Regions from separate parts of the Streptomyces sp. NPDC058464 genome, predicted to be linked through region 3. Evidence: riboswitches for the same ligand, from Rfam matches in the RefSeq annotation. Region 3 holds a riboswitch; each other region holds the start of a gene.

Evidence for each region. A riboswitch is a leader RNA that binds a small molecule or an ion and turns the genes downstream of it on or off. The one in region 3 is predicted to bind S-adenosylmethionine.
Region 1: linked by a shared signal. The riboswitch ahead of ACFWPQ_RS14620 (amino acid ABC transporter permease) and the one ahead of ACFWPQ_RS40510 (aminotransferase class V-fold PLP-dependent enzyme) in region 3 are both predicted to bind S-adenosylmethionine.
Region 2: linked by a shared signal. The riboswitch ahead of thrC (threonine synthase) and the one ahead of ACFWPQ_RS40510 (aminotransferase class V-fold PLP-dependent enzyme) in region 3 are both predicted to bind S-adenosylmethionine.

What each region holds. Positions count from the first base shown of each region.
Region 1 covers NZ_JBHXMA010000009.1:67,547-72,558, reverse strand. The annotation lists gene ACFWPQ_RS14625 (amino acid ABC transporter ATP-binding protein) at 1-445, opposite strand, end outside; gene ACFWPQ_RS14620 (amino acid ABC transporter permease) at 442-1,425, opposite strand; SAM riboswitch class IV at 1,813-1,936, opposite strand; gene ACFWPQ_RS14615 (glutathione S-transferase C-terminal domain-containing protein) at 2,014-2,886, opposite strand; gene ACFWPQ_RS14610 (hypothetical protein) at 3,029-3,160, opposite strand; gene ACFWPQ_RS14605 (hypothetical protein) at 3,322-3,579, shown strand; gene ACFWPQ_RS14600 (hypothetical protein) at 3,670-4,482, shown strand; gene ACFWPQ_RS14595 (aminoglycoside phosphotransferase family protein) at 4,496-5,012, opposite strand, start outside.
Region 2 covers NZ_JBHXMA010000013.1:189,767-194,778, forward strand. The annotation lists gene groL (chaperonin GroEL) at 1-1,096, opposite strand, end outside; gene ACFWPQ_RS19575 (cold-shock protein) at 1,445-1,651, opposite strand; gene ACFWPQ_RS19580 (ubiquitin-like small modifier protein 1) at 2,120-2,395, opposite strand; gene thrC (threonine synthase) at 2,439-3,722, opposite strand; SAM riboswitch class I at 3,741-3,902, opposite strand; gene ACFWPQ_RS19590 (glucosyl-3-phosphoglycerate synthase) at 4,060-5,004, shown strand.
Region 3 covers NZ_JBHXMA010000042.1:52,176-57,187, reverse strand. The annotation lists gene trpD (anthranilate phosphoribosyltransferase) at 1-786, shown strand, start outside; SAM riboswitch class IV at 957-1,073, shown strand; gene ACFWPQ_RS40510 (aminotransferase class V-fold PLP-dependent enzyme) at 1,245-2,624, shown strand; gene ACFWPQ_RS40505 (hypothetical protein) at 2,751-2,981, opposite strand; gene ACFWPQ_RS40500 (Lrp/AsnC family transcriptional regulator) at 3,005-3,286, opposite strand; gene ACFWPQ_RS40495 (rhomboid family intramembrane serine protease) at 3,283-4,026, opposite strand; gene ACFWPQ_RS40490 (hypothetical protein) at 4,180-4,419, shown strand; gene ACFWPQ_RS40485 (NYN domain-containing protein) at 4,459-5,012, shown strand, end outside.

The DNA.
Region 1 (5,012 bases), on a different contig from region 3:
CGAGACCGACCCGCTCCAGGAGTTCCTTGGCCAGGGCCTGGGCCTCCGGCTTGCCGAGCTTTCCGGTGGCGACCGGGGCGGCGGCCACGTTCTCCAGCACGGTGAGGTGCGGGAAGAGGTTGAAGTTCTGGAAGACGAAGCCGATCCGGCCGCGCTGGGCCAGGATGGCGCGCTCACTCAGCTCCTTCAGCCGGTCGCCCTGCCGCTTCACGCCGATCGGCTCGCCGTTGATGCTGACATGGCCGATCTCGGGCTTCTCCAGGTGGTTGATGACCCTCAGGAGAGTGGACTTGCCGGAGCCGGACGGGCCGAGGACGACGGTGACCTCGCCGGGGCGGATGGTCAGGTCGATGCCGTCCAGGACGCGGTGGGTGCCGTACCACTTGTGGACGCCGTTGATCTCAAGGGCGGCCGGGGCCGTCTCCAGGGTGTCGGTGATGGTCATACCGCGGCCTCCCGGCGGATGCGGGCGCGCAGGTCGGTGAGACCGGTGCGCAGTTTCTGCAGGGGGGTCGGCGGCAGCGTGCGGGTGGCGCCCCGGGCGTAGTACCGCTCGACGTAGAACTGGATCACGGAGACGACGCTGGTCAGGATCAGGTACCAGACGGTCACCACCAGGAGCAGCGGCACGATGTCGCCGGGGTAGGTGGAGCCCATGCTCTGCGCGGAGCCGAACAGGTCGAGCAGGGAGACGTAGAAGACCAGCGAGGTGCTCTTGATCAGGCCGATCAGCTGGTTGACGTAGTTCGGGGTGATCGACCTGAGCGCCTGCGGGAACACGATCTTCCGGAACTGGTAGCCCTTGGGCAGGCCGAGTGCGGCGGCCGCCTCGTGCTGGCCCTGGTCCACGGAGAGGATGCCGCCGCGGACCACCTCGGCGGCGTAGGCGGCCTCGTTGAGGCTGAGGCCGATGACGGCGACGACCATGTCGGTGGCGAGCTTCGACTCGTCGAAGGAGAAGAAGGCCGGCCCGAAGGGGACTCCGATGCTCAACGTCTTGTACAGGGCGCTGAAGTTGTAGAGGAAGAGCAGGACCACGATGAGCGGTATGGAGCGCAGCGCCCAGACGTACGTCCAGCTGACCGCGCGCAGCACCGGGCTCCTGGAGAGCCGGGCCAGGGCGAGCAGGATTCCGCCGAGGAGGCCCAACACCGCGCTGTAGGCGGCGACTTCGAGGGTGATGACCAGTCCGTCGAGGATGGTCGGCCGCAGGAACCAGTAGCCGAAACGGTCCCACTGGTAGAAGGGGTTGGTCGCCAGTCCATGGGCGAACTGGACGACGAGGACCAGGACGACGGCGGTGGCTATCCATCGTCCGGGCCTGCGCAGCGGGAGAACTCGCTGTGCGGCGAGGGGCTTTGACGGTTCATCGGCTGCAGGGGGCGCCTCGGGGGCGGCGATCGTGGCGCCTGGGGGTTCACTCATGGCGGGCTCCGGCGGAGTCGGACGCCCACGTGTCCCACGGCGGAGGCCGCGCACCGGGCCGTGTTCGGGCACGGCGCGGTGCGCGGGGGCGCGCGGGCACGGGGGCTGGGCGGACGGCGGCACACCGGGCGGCCGGTGTCTCGACGGGGACGCTGGGGTGCGGAGCTGCGGGAAACCGGCGGAAAGGCCTGGTCAGACCCGACAGCGGGCACAGCCCGGTGCGGTACACGCGCTACACAGGGCGCTGTTGACACGGAGCAGGTCGACGGCGCGGTCGGCGACGAGCGGGCTCGGGTACGGGCGTACGCAGCCCTCGGCGCGGCGCTGGGCCGTCCTGGAAGCTGCGTACATGTCCGTCACCTGTCACTGTCGTGCCGGCCCCGGGGGGCCTCGCGCTTACCGAATCGTCGCTTGCCGAAACGTCGTCGGTCCGGTCGTCACCTGGGGCACCCCACCGCGATGCGAGGGTTGCCGGTCAGCAAGCCAGGGCTTGACGCTGACGCTCTTGACCGTTCTGGTCCGTAAGTAACGCAGTTGCCCGAACGAATGTCAACGCCTGTCCGACTGGCGAAACGGTTCGGGCCGCTCTCACCTGCGCGGAACGCCGGGAGCGTCCGCCGCGTGACCCGCCCAGTCCAGGATCTGGACAGCCGCGCCGGCGGCCTCCAGGCCCTGGCAACGGCCGTGGTGGCGGCGGGCGATGCCGTCGAGGTCGAGGTGGGCGCCGAAGGCCGGGTGGGCGGCCAGCCGCCGGGCGTAGGCCCACAGCACCGGGTGGCCGGCGATGGCGTGCACGGCGGCGGCGTCCAGGTGGTTGCGGTGCACGGTGTCGAGTTGCACCAGGGTCACCCACAACTCGATGTCCGCGGCCGTGAGTTGACCCCCGACCAGGAACTCCACACCGGTCAGCCGGCGCTCGAGACCGTCCAGGGCGGTGAGCAGCACCTCGAGCGCCTCCGGGTCGCCGCCCTCGCGGCCGACCCGCTGGGCGGCCTGCTCGATGTCCTCGGCGCAGAGCCGCTCGACGGCCTCGATCTCGGCCTCGGCACCGCACGGGTAGAGCCGGGCGACGCCGTCGCCGAAGTGCTGGTCCAGGTCGCGCAGGATGTCCCGGCTGTGGGTGCTGACGATCCGTCCGGACCAGTCGTCGCTGAACACCGGCGCGAGTGCCGGTCCCGAGTAGTGGTGGGCGCTGGCCTCGTACAGCGGGCGCAGTGCCGGGTGGCTGCCGTCGGGACAGTCCGGGACGGCGGGCAGGAAGGTGACCGGACAACAGTCGTCCAGGGCCAGCAGGCTGTGGCCGACTGCGATGCGGAGGCCGTCCGGACAGGCGGTGGAGAGGTGGAGCCGGTAGCGGCGCGGCACGGCGTAGTGGCCGCTGCGCGCGTCCCGGCCGATGCGGCCCCGGAAGGCGGGGGCGGTGCGGACGGAGGGCAGGGCGGTGAGTGGAGCGATGGACATGCGTCTCCCCAGGGGCGGGCGCGCGGACGTACGCGCGGCGGAAGCGTTCGTCGGTGGGTTCAGTGGGATCTGAGTGGGTTCCGGTGCGTCCTGGTGAGTCCAGGCGGACGGGCGCTCGGCCCGTACGGCCGGGATCGGGTGCTCAGCCTCTGCGGCCGGTGGCGCCGCACACCCGCAGCAGGTCGATGTGGCGGCGGGAGGTGAGCAGGGGGCCGGCCCAGGGCGCGGGGCTCTCGCGGCGGTGTCTGCCGGTGAGCGTGCGCAGGCGACCCATCTTTCCCTACCTTTTCACTAGGATTCCCATCTGGAGTGTCGATCGGCCTCCGCCCGGCGTCAAGGGGGCGTCCACGCCTGGGACACCCGGCCCCGACTTGCCGCCCGACGGGAGGGGCGGTGCGCTGGGTGACGGAGGCCGAGTGACAGGAGCCGGAACCGATGACCGAGCCCCCGGGTCCCGGGCCCGTGCCCGGCGCCGTGCCCGAGACCTTCGCGTTCCACTGCGGTCGGTGCGGACACGGCTGGGAGGCCACCTTCCAGGCGGTGTTCTTCACCGACCCGGTCGCCGACCCCGACCTGCAGAGCACCCTGGAGTACGTCGACGAGGCCGGCCGGGCCGTACCGTCGCCGCTCACGGACGCGGTGTGCCCGCGCTGCGGCAGCCGGCGGGTACGGATCGCGGCGGCCGGATCATGACACTCACCCGAATGGCACGCGCGAGTGGTCGGCGCTCACGGGCGGTGGTGGCGTGGAGGGACCTACCGCGTTCCCGAGGAGGCAGTCGCGATGAACCGTCCGTCCCGACCCGCGCGTGTTCTCGCCACGGCCCTGACGGCGGGGACCCTGTTCGCCACGGCGGCGGCCTGTTCGGGCGACAGCGGCTCCCCCGAGGCCGCGGCCGTCTCCCCCGCCGCCGAGCGCCCCGCCTCCCCGTCGGCGACCCCCGCCCTCACCGGCGCGGGCGCGCAGGCCGCGCTGATCACGCCTGCCGACATCGAGGACGACTGGCAGCTGGCCAACGACGCCGCCACCTGGCGCAACCAGATGCTGGTCGGCAAGGTCGACGTCGCCGACTTCCTCACCGGCAAGGCCGATGCCGCCGACTGCCAGCGGCTGCTGGACAGCCTCTACTCCGACACCCTGCTGGGCCGCGCCACCGGCGCCTCCGGACTGCGCGGCTTCACCTCGGACGACTCCCGGATGCTGTACCAGGTCGGGGACTACGGCCAGGCCCAGATGGACGCCACCATCGACTGGCTGAAGGGGCTCCCGGAGAAGTGCAACCAGTTCACGGCCACCGGTTCGGACGGCAGCAAGCGGACCGTTCAGGTCGTCGAGTACAAGGAACCGCCCAAGGTGGCCGACGCGCTGGCGGCGCTCACGGTCACCGTCCAGGGCACCTCGAACGGGCAGCCCGCCACGACCACCCTGGACGTCGTGGCGTTCCGCGTCGGCGCCTCAGGGGCTGCGGTCACCAACGGCGGCCTCTCCGGCGTCGACCACGACAGCACCGCCCTGGCCGTGCAGAACGGCTCACAGCGCCTCGAACAGGTCCTGTCCGGCAAGACCCCGGCGCCGCTGCCGAGCCAGTTCGACTAGGGCCGGTCCGGCCTCAGCCCTCTGCCAGCACCGTCCGGATCACGTGCCGGGCGTTGGCGGCCATCGCCGGGTTCGTCCTCCGGTAGTACGGCAGGGCCATCAGTGCCTGCGAGAGCGTCCGCCCACGGCCACGGATCCAGGTCGCGTCGTCCACGTCCAGCGCCTCGCGGAAGGCTTCCCTCGCGTCGGCCGGCAGCAGATTCCACGCCGGGAACAGGTCACAGGCCGGATCGCCCACCCCCACGCACCCGAAGTCGATGACCGAGGTCAGCCTGCCACCGTCCACCAGCAGGTTGCCCGGCATGAGATCGGCGTGCAGCCACACCGGCGGCCCGTCCCAGTCCGGGGCCCCGAGCGCCTCCTTCCACACGGTGGCGGCAGCATCGCAGTCGACGCCCTCCTGCGGGATTCCGCGCAGTTCCTCGATCGCGGCCCGCGTCTGCGCGTCGAGCGAGGCGATCGGCCCGCCACGATGGGCCCGCGGCGCACCTGGCAGGGTGACGCTCCGCATCGCCGCCACGAACGCGGCC
Region 2 (5,012 bases), on a different contig from region 3:
GCTCCTGGAGCTTCTCGCGGTCGTAGTCCGAGTCGGACTGCTCGATCTCGGCGCGGATCTGGTTGACCCGGCCGGCGACCTGGTCGGACGAGCCGGCGCCGTCGACGATGGTGGTCTCGTCCTTGGTGATGACCACCTTGCGGGCCTTGCCCAGCAGGTCGAGGGTCGTGTTCTCGAGCTTGAGACCGACCTCCTCGGAGATGACCTCGCCGCCGGTGAGGATGGCGATGTCGTTCAGCATCGCCTTGCGGCGGTCGCCGAAGCCCGGGGCCTTGACCGCGACGGACTTGAAGGTGCCGCGGATCTTGTTGACGACCAGGGTCGACAGGGCCTCGCCCTCGACGTCCTCGGCGATGATCAGCAGCGGCTTGCCCGACTGCATGACCTTCTCCAGGAGCGGGAGCAGGTCCTTGACGGAGCCGATCTTCGAGTTGGCGATCAGGATGTACGGGTCGTCGAGGGACGCCTCCATACGCTCCATGTCGGTGGCGAAGTACGCCGAGATGTAGCCCTTGTCGAAGCGCATACCCTCGGTGAGCTCCAGCTCCAGACCGAAGGTCTGGGACTCCTCGACGGTGATGACGCCTTCCTTGCCGACCTTGTCCATGGCCTCGGCGATGAGCTCGCCGATCTGGGTGTCGGCGGCGGAGATGGAGGCCGTGGAGGCGATCTGCTCCTTGGTCTCGACGTCCTTCGCCTGCTCCAGCAGGGCACCGGAGACGGCCTCGACGGCCTTCTCGATACCGCGCTTCAGGGCCATCGGGTTGGCACCGGCGGCGACGTTGCGCAGGCCTTCCTTGACCAGGGCCTGGGCGAGCACGGTCGCGGTGGTCGTACCGTCGCCGGCGACGTCGTCCGTCTTCTTGGCGACTTCCTTGACCAGCTCGGCGCCGATCTTCTCGTACGGGTCCTCCAGCTCGATCTCCTTGGCGATGGACACACCATCGTTGGTGATCGTGGGGGCGCCCCACTTCTTCTCAAGGACGACGTTGCGGCCCTTGGGGCCGAGGGTGACCTTGACGGCGTCGGCGAGCTGGTTCATACCGCGCTCAAGGCCGCGCCGCGCCTCCTCGTCGAACGCGATGATCTTGGCCATGTGAAGTGGTCCCTCCAGGACTGGGGGTGAGTCTTCGGACCGCGCCCGCGCCCGCGACGGACGGCTCGCCGACCCGTGGGTTCCTTGCCCCACCCGGCCTGCGGGCCTCACCGACCCGGTCCTTCGTTGTCACTCTCACCTTCAGAGTGCTAACGCCAATGATTAGCACTCGGCATGGTCGAGTGCAAGCGCCTCTCGCACTCCGGCAGGACCTCCGGGCGCGCCGCAGCCGGGCCTCCGGGCCCGCCGGGACGGGACCCCGGGCACGCTGAAGGGCTCGCACCCGGCGGGTGCGAGCCCTTCAGCAGAAGAACGGAAGAACGTCGCTGCAGTCAGTCGGCGCGTGCTTCAGCTGGTCGCGAGCCGGACCATGTCCGCCTGCGGCCCCTTCTGGCCCTGCGAGATCTCGAAATCGACCCGCTGACCCTCTTCCAGGGTGCGGTAGCCGTCCATCTGAATCGCGCTGTAGTGGACGAAAACATCCGCACCACCGTCGACCGCGATGAAGCCGTACCCCTTCTCCGCGTTGAACCACTTGACGGTGCCCTGAGCCATGCCTAACTCCCCTATTACTGGCCCTTGCACAGATCCACACTTCGCGGATCCGGGTCAGACCTCACCCCCCATTGGTTGGGGGCGTGCGCCGGAACGCGTCGACCGCGGCTGAATGTATCTGTCCAACTGCCGTCTGCAACAGGTCAATCGGACGAGAATTCTGGACGGAAGGGGTCCGGAATGTAGCAAGAATTCGGCCGAATTCAGGGCAAGTCGGGCCCCATAAAGGCCGCAAAAGCCGCATATAACCCGCACACTTTGGCTACTTCTTGTCGGGCTCGCGGTATCGAATACGGGGCCCCCGACCTGGAGATCGGGACCGCGTTCCCCAACTGTACCGCGCTCAACCACACAGAATTGCCCCCTCCGCTTCTCTCACGGAGGGGGCAATCAGATGAACAGTCGGTGATCGGCGTTACCGAAGGTAATGTTCGGTCATTCGATCAGCCTGTCAAGCAGACCGGCAGGTCAGCCACCGGCGACGGCCGGGATGATGGAGACACCCGCCCCGTCCGGGGTGGCGGTCTCCAGGCCCTGCTCGAACCGCACGTCGTCGTCATTGACGTACACATTGACGAACCGGCGCAGCTTGCCCTGGTCGTCGAGAACGCGCGCGGAGATGCCGGTGTGGTTCTTCTCCAGGTCGGAGATGACCTCGCCGAGCGTGGCGCCTTCGGCGGCGACTTCGGCCTGACCGCCGGTGTAGGCGCGCAGGATGGTGGGGATGCGAACGGTGACGCTCACGTTTTTACCTCCGGTCTGGGCAACGCCCTATTTCTCGGGGGACTCAGGCGAGCCCGGCCTCATGGAAAGACTCCAGATTCGGGCGAATGGTCGCCGTGAGCCCGGTGCCCGCCACCGCGTCCAGCGTCTTCAGTCCATCACCGGTGTTGAGTACAACGACCGACTTCGCCGGATCAATCAACCCATTCTCAATGAGCTTCTTGGTGACTCCAACCGTCACTCCGCCGGCGGTTTCCGCGAAGATTCCCTCGGTGCGCGCAAGCAGCTTGATCGCGTCGACGACCTGCTCGTCGTTCACGTCCTCCACGGCACCGCCGGTGCGGCGCGCGATGTCGAGGACGTACGGGCCGTCGGCCGGGTTGCCGATGGCGAGGGACTTGGCGATGGTGTTCGGCTTCTGCGGGCGGACCACGTCGTGGCCCTCCTTGTAGGCCACCGACACCGGCGAGCACCCCTCGGCCTGGGCACCGAAGATCTTGTACGGCTTGTCCTCGACGAGACCGAGCTTGATCAGCTCCTGCAGACCCTTGTCGATCTTCGTGAGCTGCGAGCCGGAGGCGATCGGGATGACCAGCTGGTCCGGGATCTGCCAGCCGAGCTGCTCGCAGATCTCGTACGCCAGGGTCTTGGAGCCCTCCGCGTAGTAGGGCCGCAGGTTGACGTTGACGAAGCCCCAGCCCTCGCCGGCCGGGTCGCCGATCAGCTCGGAGCAGAAACGGTTCACGTCGTCGTAGTTGCCCTCGATGCCGACGAGCTCGCCGCCGTAGATCGCGGCCATGACGACCTTGCCCTGCTCCAGGTCGTGCGGGATGAACACGCAGGAGCGGAAGCCGGCCCGGGCGGCGGCGGCACCGACCGCGCCGGCCAGGTTGCCGGTGGAGGAGCAGGAGAGGGTGGTGTAGCCGAAGGCACGGGCGGCCTCGACGGCCTGGGCGACGACGCGGTCCTTGAAGGAGTGCGTCGGGTTGCCGGAGTCGTCCTTCACGTACAGGCCGCCGGTGACGCCCAGCTCCTTGGCCAGGTTGTCGGCCTTGACGAGCTTGGTCCAGCCGGGGTTGATGTTCGGCTTGGTGGCCACGTCCGCGGGGACGGGCAGCAGCGGCGCGTAGCGCCAGATGTTCGCGGGACCCGCTTCGATCTGCTTGCGGAGCTCCTCGGTTTCGTAGGCCGAGAAGTCGTACGCGATCTCCAGCGGGCCGAAACACTCCTCGCAGGCGAACACCGGGCCGAGCGGCACCCGGTGACCGCACTCGCGGCAGCTCAGGGCAGCGGCGGGGCCGAGGTCTACGGTGGAATCGGTGGTGCTTGCAACAGTCTGCACAGCCATGTGAGGCGAGGCCCTTTCTCCTCATCTTCCTCACGACGCATTTCGCCGTGAGACGGATTTGGCACCTTCCCTAGCCGGGAGCCTCGCGAGCGATCGACACTGATCGGCGATCTACGAGAACCGACTGGAGGGTTGCCGGGGCTTCAACGGGCCGTTTCCCTCTGCCCCTCTGGATGAGCGGTATGTGGTTGTCAACGCCGGGTGACCCCAGGACATGCGATGGTCATCGGCGTTGTTCAAGACTGTAACCGAAGGCCAGGACAGTTGAGAGAGTCGTCCGAACCGCGAGATGGATCACACCTCGTCGTGTGACCGTGACAGTGAGGAGCCGCTGACCGTGCTGGAAGAAGCCGAGCGCTGGCTGGCCACCCGCTCCTGGTCCGTAACCGACCGCCCCCTGCACAAGATCATGGCCGCCAAACGGTCCTCCGGGCAGACGGTCAGCGTCGTGCTGCCCGCGCTCAACGAGGAGGAGACCGTCGGCGACATCGTCGCGATCATCCGCCACGACCTCATGCAGCAGGTGCCGCTCGTCGACGAGATCGTGGTCGTCGACTCCGGCTCCACCGACCGCACGGCGGCCGTCGCCGCGGCGGCCGGCGCCCGTGTCGTGCACCGCGACGAGATCCTGCCCCGCATCCCGGCCGTCCCCGGCAAGGGCGAGGTGCTGTGGCGCTCGCTGCTCGTCACCTCGGGGGACGTCGTCTGCTTCATCGACGCCGACCTGCGGGACTTCTCCTCCGACTTCGTCACCGGCATCGTCGGCCCGCTCCTCACCGACCCGGACGTGGACCTGGTCAAGGCGATGTACGACCGCCCGCTCGGCGGCGCCGCCGGACAGGGCGGCCGGGTCACCGAGCTGATGGCCCGCCCGCTGCTGAACATGCACTGGCCGCAGCTGGCCGGTTTCGTGCAGCCGCTCGGCGGCGAGTACGCGGCCCGCCGCTCGCTCCTCGAACAGCTCCCCTTCCCGGTCGGCTACGGCGTGGAGCTGGGCATGCTGGTCGACGCCCTGCACCTGGTGGGGCTCAACGCGCTGGCGCAGGTCGACGTGGGGGTCCGCAAGCACCGCCACCAGGACGGCCAGGCCCTCGGCCGGATGTCCGCCGCGATCTACCGCACGGCCCAGCTGCGACTGGCCCGCGGCCACCTGATCCGCCCTTCCCTCACCCAGTTCGAACGGGGCGAGGACGGCTTCGAACCGCGCACGTACTCCGTGGACACGGAGGAGCGGCCGCCGATGGCGGAGATCGCGGAGTACGCCGAACGCAAGGTGGCGTGACGCCTAAG
Region 3 (5,012 bases):
GGGACCGGCGGGGACGGCGCGAAGACGGTGAACATCTCCACGATGTCGGCGCTGGTGGTGGCCGGCACCGGGGCGAAGGTCGTCAAGCACGGCAACCGCGCGGCCTCCTCCGCGTCCGGTGCCTCCGACGTCCTGGAGAAGCTGGGCGTCAACCTCGACCTGACCCCGCAGCGGGTCGCCGAGGTCGCCGAGGAGGCCGGCATCACCTTCTGCTTCGCCATCAAGTTCCACCCGGCGCTGCGCCACGCGGGCGCCGCCCGCGGCCAGCTGGGCATCCGCACGGTGTTCAACATCCTCGGCCCGCTGACCAACCCCGCGAAGGTCCGGGCCCAGGCGGTCGGCGTCGCGGACCCGCGCATGGCCCCCGTGGTCGCGGCGGTCTTCGCGGAGCGCGGCAACTCCGCCCTGGTCTTCCGCGGCGACGACGGCCTCGACGAGCTGACGACGACCGCCACGTCCCACGTCTGGATCGTCCGCGACGGCAAGGTCACGGAGGAGTCCTTCGACCCCCGTGACGTCGGCATCGACCTGGTCCCCGTGGAGGCGCTGCGCGGCGGCGACCCGTCGTACAACGCGGAGGTCGCCCGCAGGCTGCTGGACGGCGAGCAGGGGCCGGTACGGGACGCGGTGCTGCTGAACTCGGCGGCCGCCCTGGTGGCCCTGGACCCGGGCGCCGGGACGCTCGCCGAGCAACTCCGGGCGGGCATGGACAAGGCTGCGGAGTCGATCGACTCGGGCGCGGCCAAGCGGGCGCTGGAGCGCTGGGCGGCGGCGACGAACAGGTAGGGGCGGCGCGGTCAGGTGGCCGAGGCGCGGTTCGGCATCGCCGGACCGCGCCGTCGCGCAACCACACACGGCCTTCCCGGCGGTGCCGGACCGGCGTCGGGTCCTGGCGGTGTCCCGTCATCCGGACAGGAGTTGCGCGTCGGCGATCACTTCACCTACGTTTCTTTCCAGGTCATGAGTGACAGTCATGAGGCCCCGGCCGACTGTCCGGCAACCCTCCGTCCGTGGCGGGGTGCCCCGGGTGAAGACCAGGCCGTGGGCAGCGAGGTCCACGGCAAGCGCGGACCCCTCGTACACCAGGGGTCCTGGTCGTCGAGGAGTCTCCCGTGAGCAAGCGAATGCGATAGGGCCGCAGAGCCCCGCCTCCGCATCCCCTTTTCCTTTTTCTCCGTGCTGGAGCCGCGCTCGTCCGCGCGCTCGCACGGCGATTCCGCCTTGCCTCTCACGGGAGTTCCGCCATGTCCGTCTCCACCGTTGCCTCCGCCCAGTCCGTTTGTGCCCCTCTGCCCGTTCTTGGCGGGGATGTCACCGTCCCGCTGGTCACCGGTGGCGAGGTCGCCTACGCCGCCCTCGACTACGCGGCGAGCGCCCCCGCCCTGCAGCGGGTCTGGGACGACGTGGCGGCGTACGCGCCCTACTACGGCAGCGTCCACCGCGGCGCCGGCTACCTCTCCCAGCTCTCGACCGACCTCTTCGAGAACGCCCGGACGACCGTCGCCGAGTTCCTCGACTGCCGCCCCGACGACCAGCTGGTCTTCACCCGCTCGACGACGGACTCCCTGAACCTCCTGGCCCGCGCCCTCCCCGCCGGCTGCCAGGTCTTCGTCTTCGAGACCGAGCACCACGCGAGCCTGCTCCCCTGGAAGGACGCCCGGGTCACCTACCTCGACGCGCCCCGCACCCCGCGGCAGGCCGTCGAGACCCTGGAGCGCGCCCTCGCCGACCGCACCGTGTCCGACAAGGAGGGCCACGGCCCGGCCCTGGTCTGCGTCACCGGTGCCTCCAACGTCACCGGCGAGCTGTGGCCGGTCCGCGAGCTGGCGGCCGCCGCGCACGCGCACGGCGCCCGGATCGTCCTGGACGCCGCCCAGCTGGCCCCGCACCACCCCGTGTCCGTCCGGGACCTGGACGTCGACTGGGTCGCCTTCTCCGGCCACAAGCTGTACGCCCCCTTCGGCTCCGGCGTCCTCGCCGGCCGCGCCGACTGGCTGCAGGCGGCCGAGCCCTACCTCGCGGGCGGCGGCGCCAGCCGCAAGGTCACCCGGCGCGAGGACGGCGGAGTGGCCGTGGAGTGGCACGAGAGCGCGGCGCGGCACGAGGCGGGCTCCCCGAACGTCATCGGCGCCTACTCCATCGCCTCCGCCTGCAAGGCGCTCACCGAGGCCGGCTTCGACACGCTGGTCGCCCGCGAGCGGTACCTGATCGAGAAGGTGCGGGCGGGGCTGGCCGAGGTCCCCGAGGTCCGGGTCCTCTCCCTCTTCGGCGACGACGCCCCCCGCGTCGGCGTGATCAGCTTCGTGGTGGACGGCTGGAACAGCTCCCACTTCGCCGCCGCCCTCTCCGCCGAGCACGGCATCGGCGTCCGCGACGGCCTCTTCTGCGCCCACCCGCTGGTCAGGACGCTGCTGGGGTCCGACCCGCAGACCCAGGGCGAGTGCGGGGCACCGGAGGCGGCACCGGGCGAGAAGTCCCTCAACGCCATCCGCGTGAGCTTCGGCGCTGGGACGCCGGACGAGCATGTCGAGCGCTTCGTGACGGCGGTACGGGAACTGGTGGCCGACGGCGCGAAGTGGTCGTACCGCACGGAGGACGGCCGTTGCGTCCCGGCGGCCGGCTGACCGCCTCCGCGCGGGGGATCACCCGCAGTTCGTGTTGCTCCTGCCGCTGGTCACGGCTCCGATGCTGCCGCTCCAGGAGACGCATTCACCGGAGGCGTGGGACGTAGACGGGGCCTCCCCATGTCGTCACGTCGTCCTCGCACTTCGAGTGGACACTGCTGCCGGCGGCCTGCAGGTGCTCGCAGAGACGGTGCCCACCGAGCCGACGGGTGCCGAGTTCACGACGCCGTACCCGGAGCCGCAGCCGCCGTTGTACGTCGCGGCGGCGGCGCCGGGCGCGAGGGCCACGGTGGCCGCGACCGTGGCTGCGGCGACCCCGAGTGTCGAGAGGGTGCGGGCGATCAGGAGCCGGGTCAAGGGGGCCTGCCGGGCCCCCTGTGTCAGCTGTCCAGCCCGATCGCGAACGCCGCCTCCAGGTCGTGCTGGGAGTACGTGCGGAACGCGACGTGCGTGTCCGTGGCCTCCACGCCGGGGATCTTGCTGATGGAGCCGGGGATGACCTCGGCCAGGTCCTCGTGCTGCTTGACGCGGACCATGGCGATCAGGTCGTAGGTACCGGTGACGGAGAAGACCTCGCTGACGCTGTCCAGCGCGGCGATCCGTTCCGCGATCTCGGGGATCCGGTCCACGCTGGTCTTGATGAGGACGATCGCGGTGATCACGGCTGGTTCTCTCCCTCGGGTGCCGGAGCTGGGGCGACCTTCACTTTAGTCCTACGGCCGTACCGCACCCACGCGTAACCGAACCCGAGCCCGAAGCCGATCAGGTGGGCCAGGTAGGCCACGCCGGGGCCGGAGGGGGCCTCGTTCAGGGCCAGCCACTGCAGGGCCGCCCAGAAGGGGAGGACCACCCAGGCCGGGAAGCGGAGCGGGAGGAAGAAGAGGAAGGGCAGGAGACTGGTCACGCGGGCGCTGGGGAACAGGTACAGGAACGCGCCGAGGACTCCCGAGATCGCCCCGGACGCCCCCACCAGCGACTGCGGGGACGTGGCGTTGGCGGCCGCGTACCCGAGCAGCGCGAGGTAGCCGCAGCCCAGGTAGAAGAGGGTGAACTCCACGCGGCCCATCCGTTCCTCGGTCATCGCCCCGAAGACGAAGAGGAAGAGCATGTTGCCGAGCAGGTGCACCCAGCTGCCGTGGATGAACAGCGCCGTGGCCGGGGTGAGCGCCTCCCGCGCCGGACCGTCGAACAGGTCGGCGGGGACCACCCCCCAGCGCCGGAAATACGCCCGCTGCGCGCCCGCCAGGGCCTCTCCGGTGCCGTAGGACGGGGTGAGGCCGGAGGCGGGGCCGAGCACGAAGATCAGGCAGCACACGGCGATCAGGGTGTACGTCATGGGCGCGGACGTGCCCCGCAGGCTCCGCAGGGTCCGCGCGGCCGTCGTGTTCCAGTTGCCGATCATGGACATAGAGCATGGCGTAACGGGATGCACCGGTGCAGATCGCCTCGCCGCCGCAGACGGGGCGGCATCGAGTACCCGCCAGGCCGTAGGGTTACGAGCCACACGCGTCGGGACGGCGCGTCACGGACACTAGAAGGAAGCGAACAAGCCACGATGACGGTTCCCCTGCCGACCGCCACGACGCGGTGGCGCTGCACCCTCTGCGGCAACCTCACGCGCTTCGACGTGACCCGCTCGTCGAAGGTGGTCGAGTACGTGCACCTCGACCTGGCCGGTGAGCCCAGGGTCGAGGAGCGCGAGGTGGTCAGTGAGACCATCGAATCGGTGCGCTGCCGCTGGTGCAACGCGGTGGACCAGGTGGAACTCGTGGACAGGCCGGGCGCCGACTCCTGAGACCGGGAGCGGCCCCGCACAGGTGATGGGGTGTGACGGATGGTGGAGACCACAGGCGGGGGGCCGGGCGACGGCACCGCCGAGGTGCTTGACCGTCCGTTGCCCGACGGTGTGCGACGGCGGGTCGTACAGATCGTGTCGGACGGTTTCGGCGGGCTGACCATCGCCGAACTGCCCGCACAGCTGCGGCAGTACGCCCGGTTCGCCCCGAATCGCCGGGCCAAGTTCGCCGGGAACGCGATGGCGGCCGCGCTGGAGACGGACACCCTCTTCCGGCAGCGGATCGGGGAGAAGCTGAGAGAGGCCCAGCCGGAGCTGGCCGGCGCCCTGGACTCCGGCTCCCCGCCCCCGGCCGCGGACCCGCTCGATGTGGCGGCCGCGGCCTATGTACTGCGTCCCACGGGCTGGGTGAAGCTGGTGGCGGCGGCCGGCGAGGAGGCCCAGCGGGCCGACGCCGAGCGGGCCGACGAGGAGAGCCGTGCCGAACTGGAGCGGCTGCGCGAGGAGCTGGACCGGGCTCGGGAGCAGGGCCGCGCCGAGACCGAGCGGCTGCGCACGGAGCTGGACTCGGCCAAGAAGGAAGCGGAATCGCT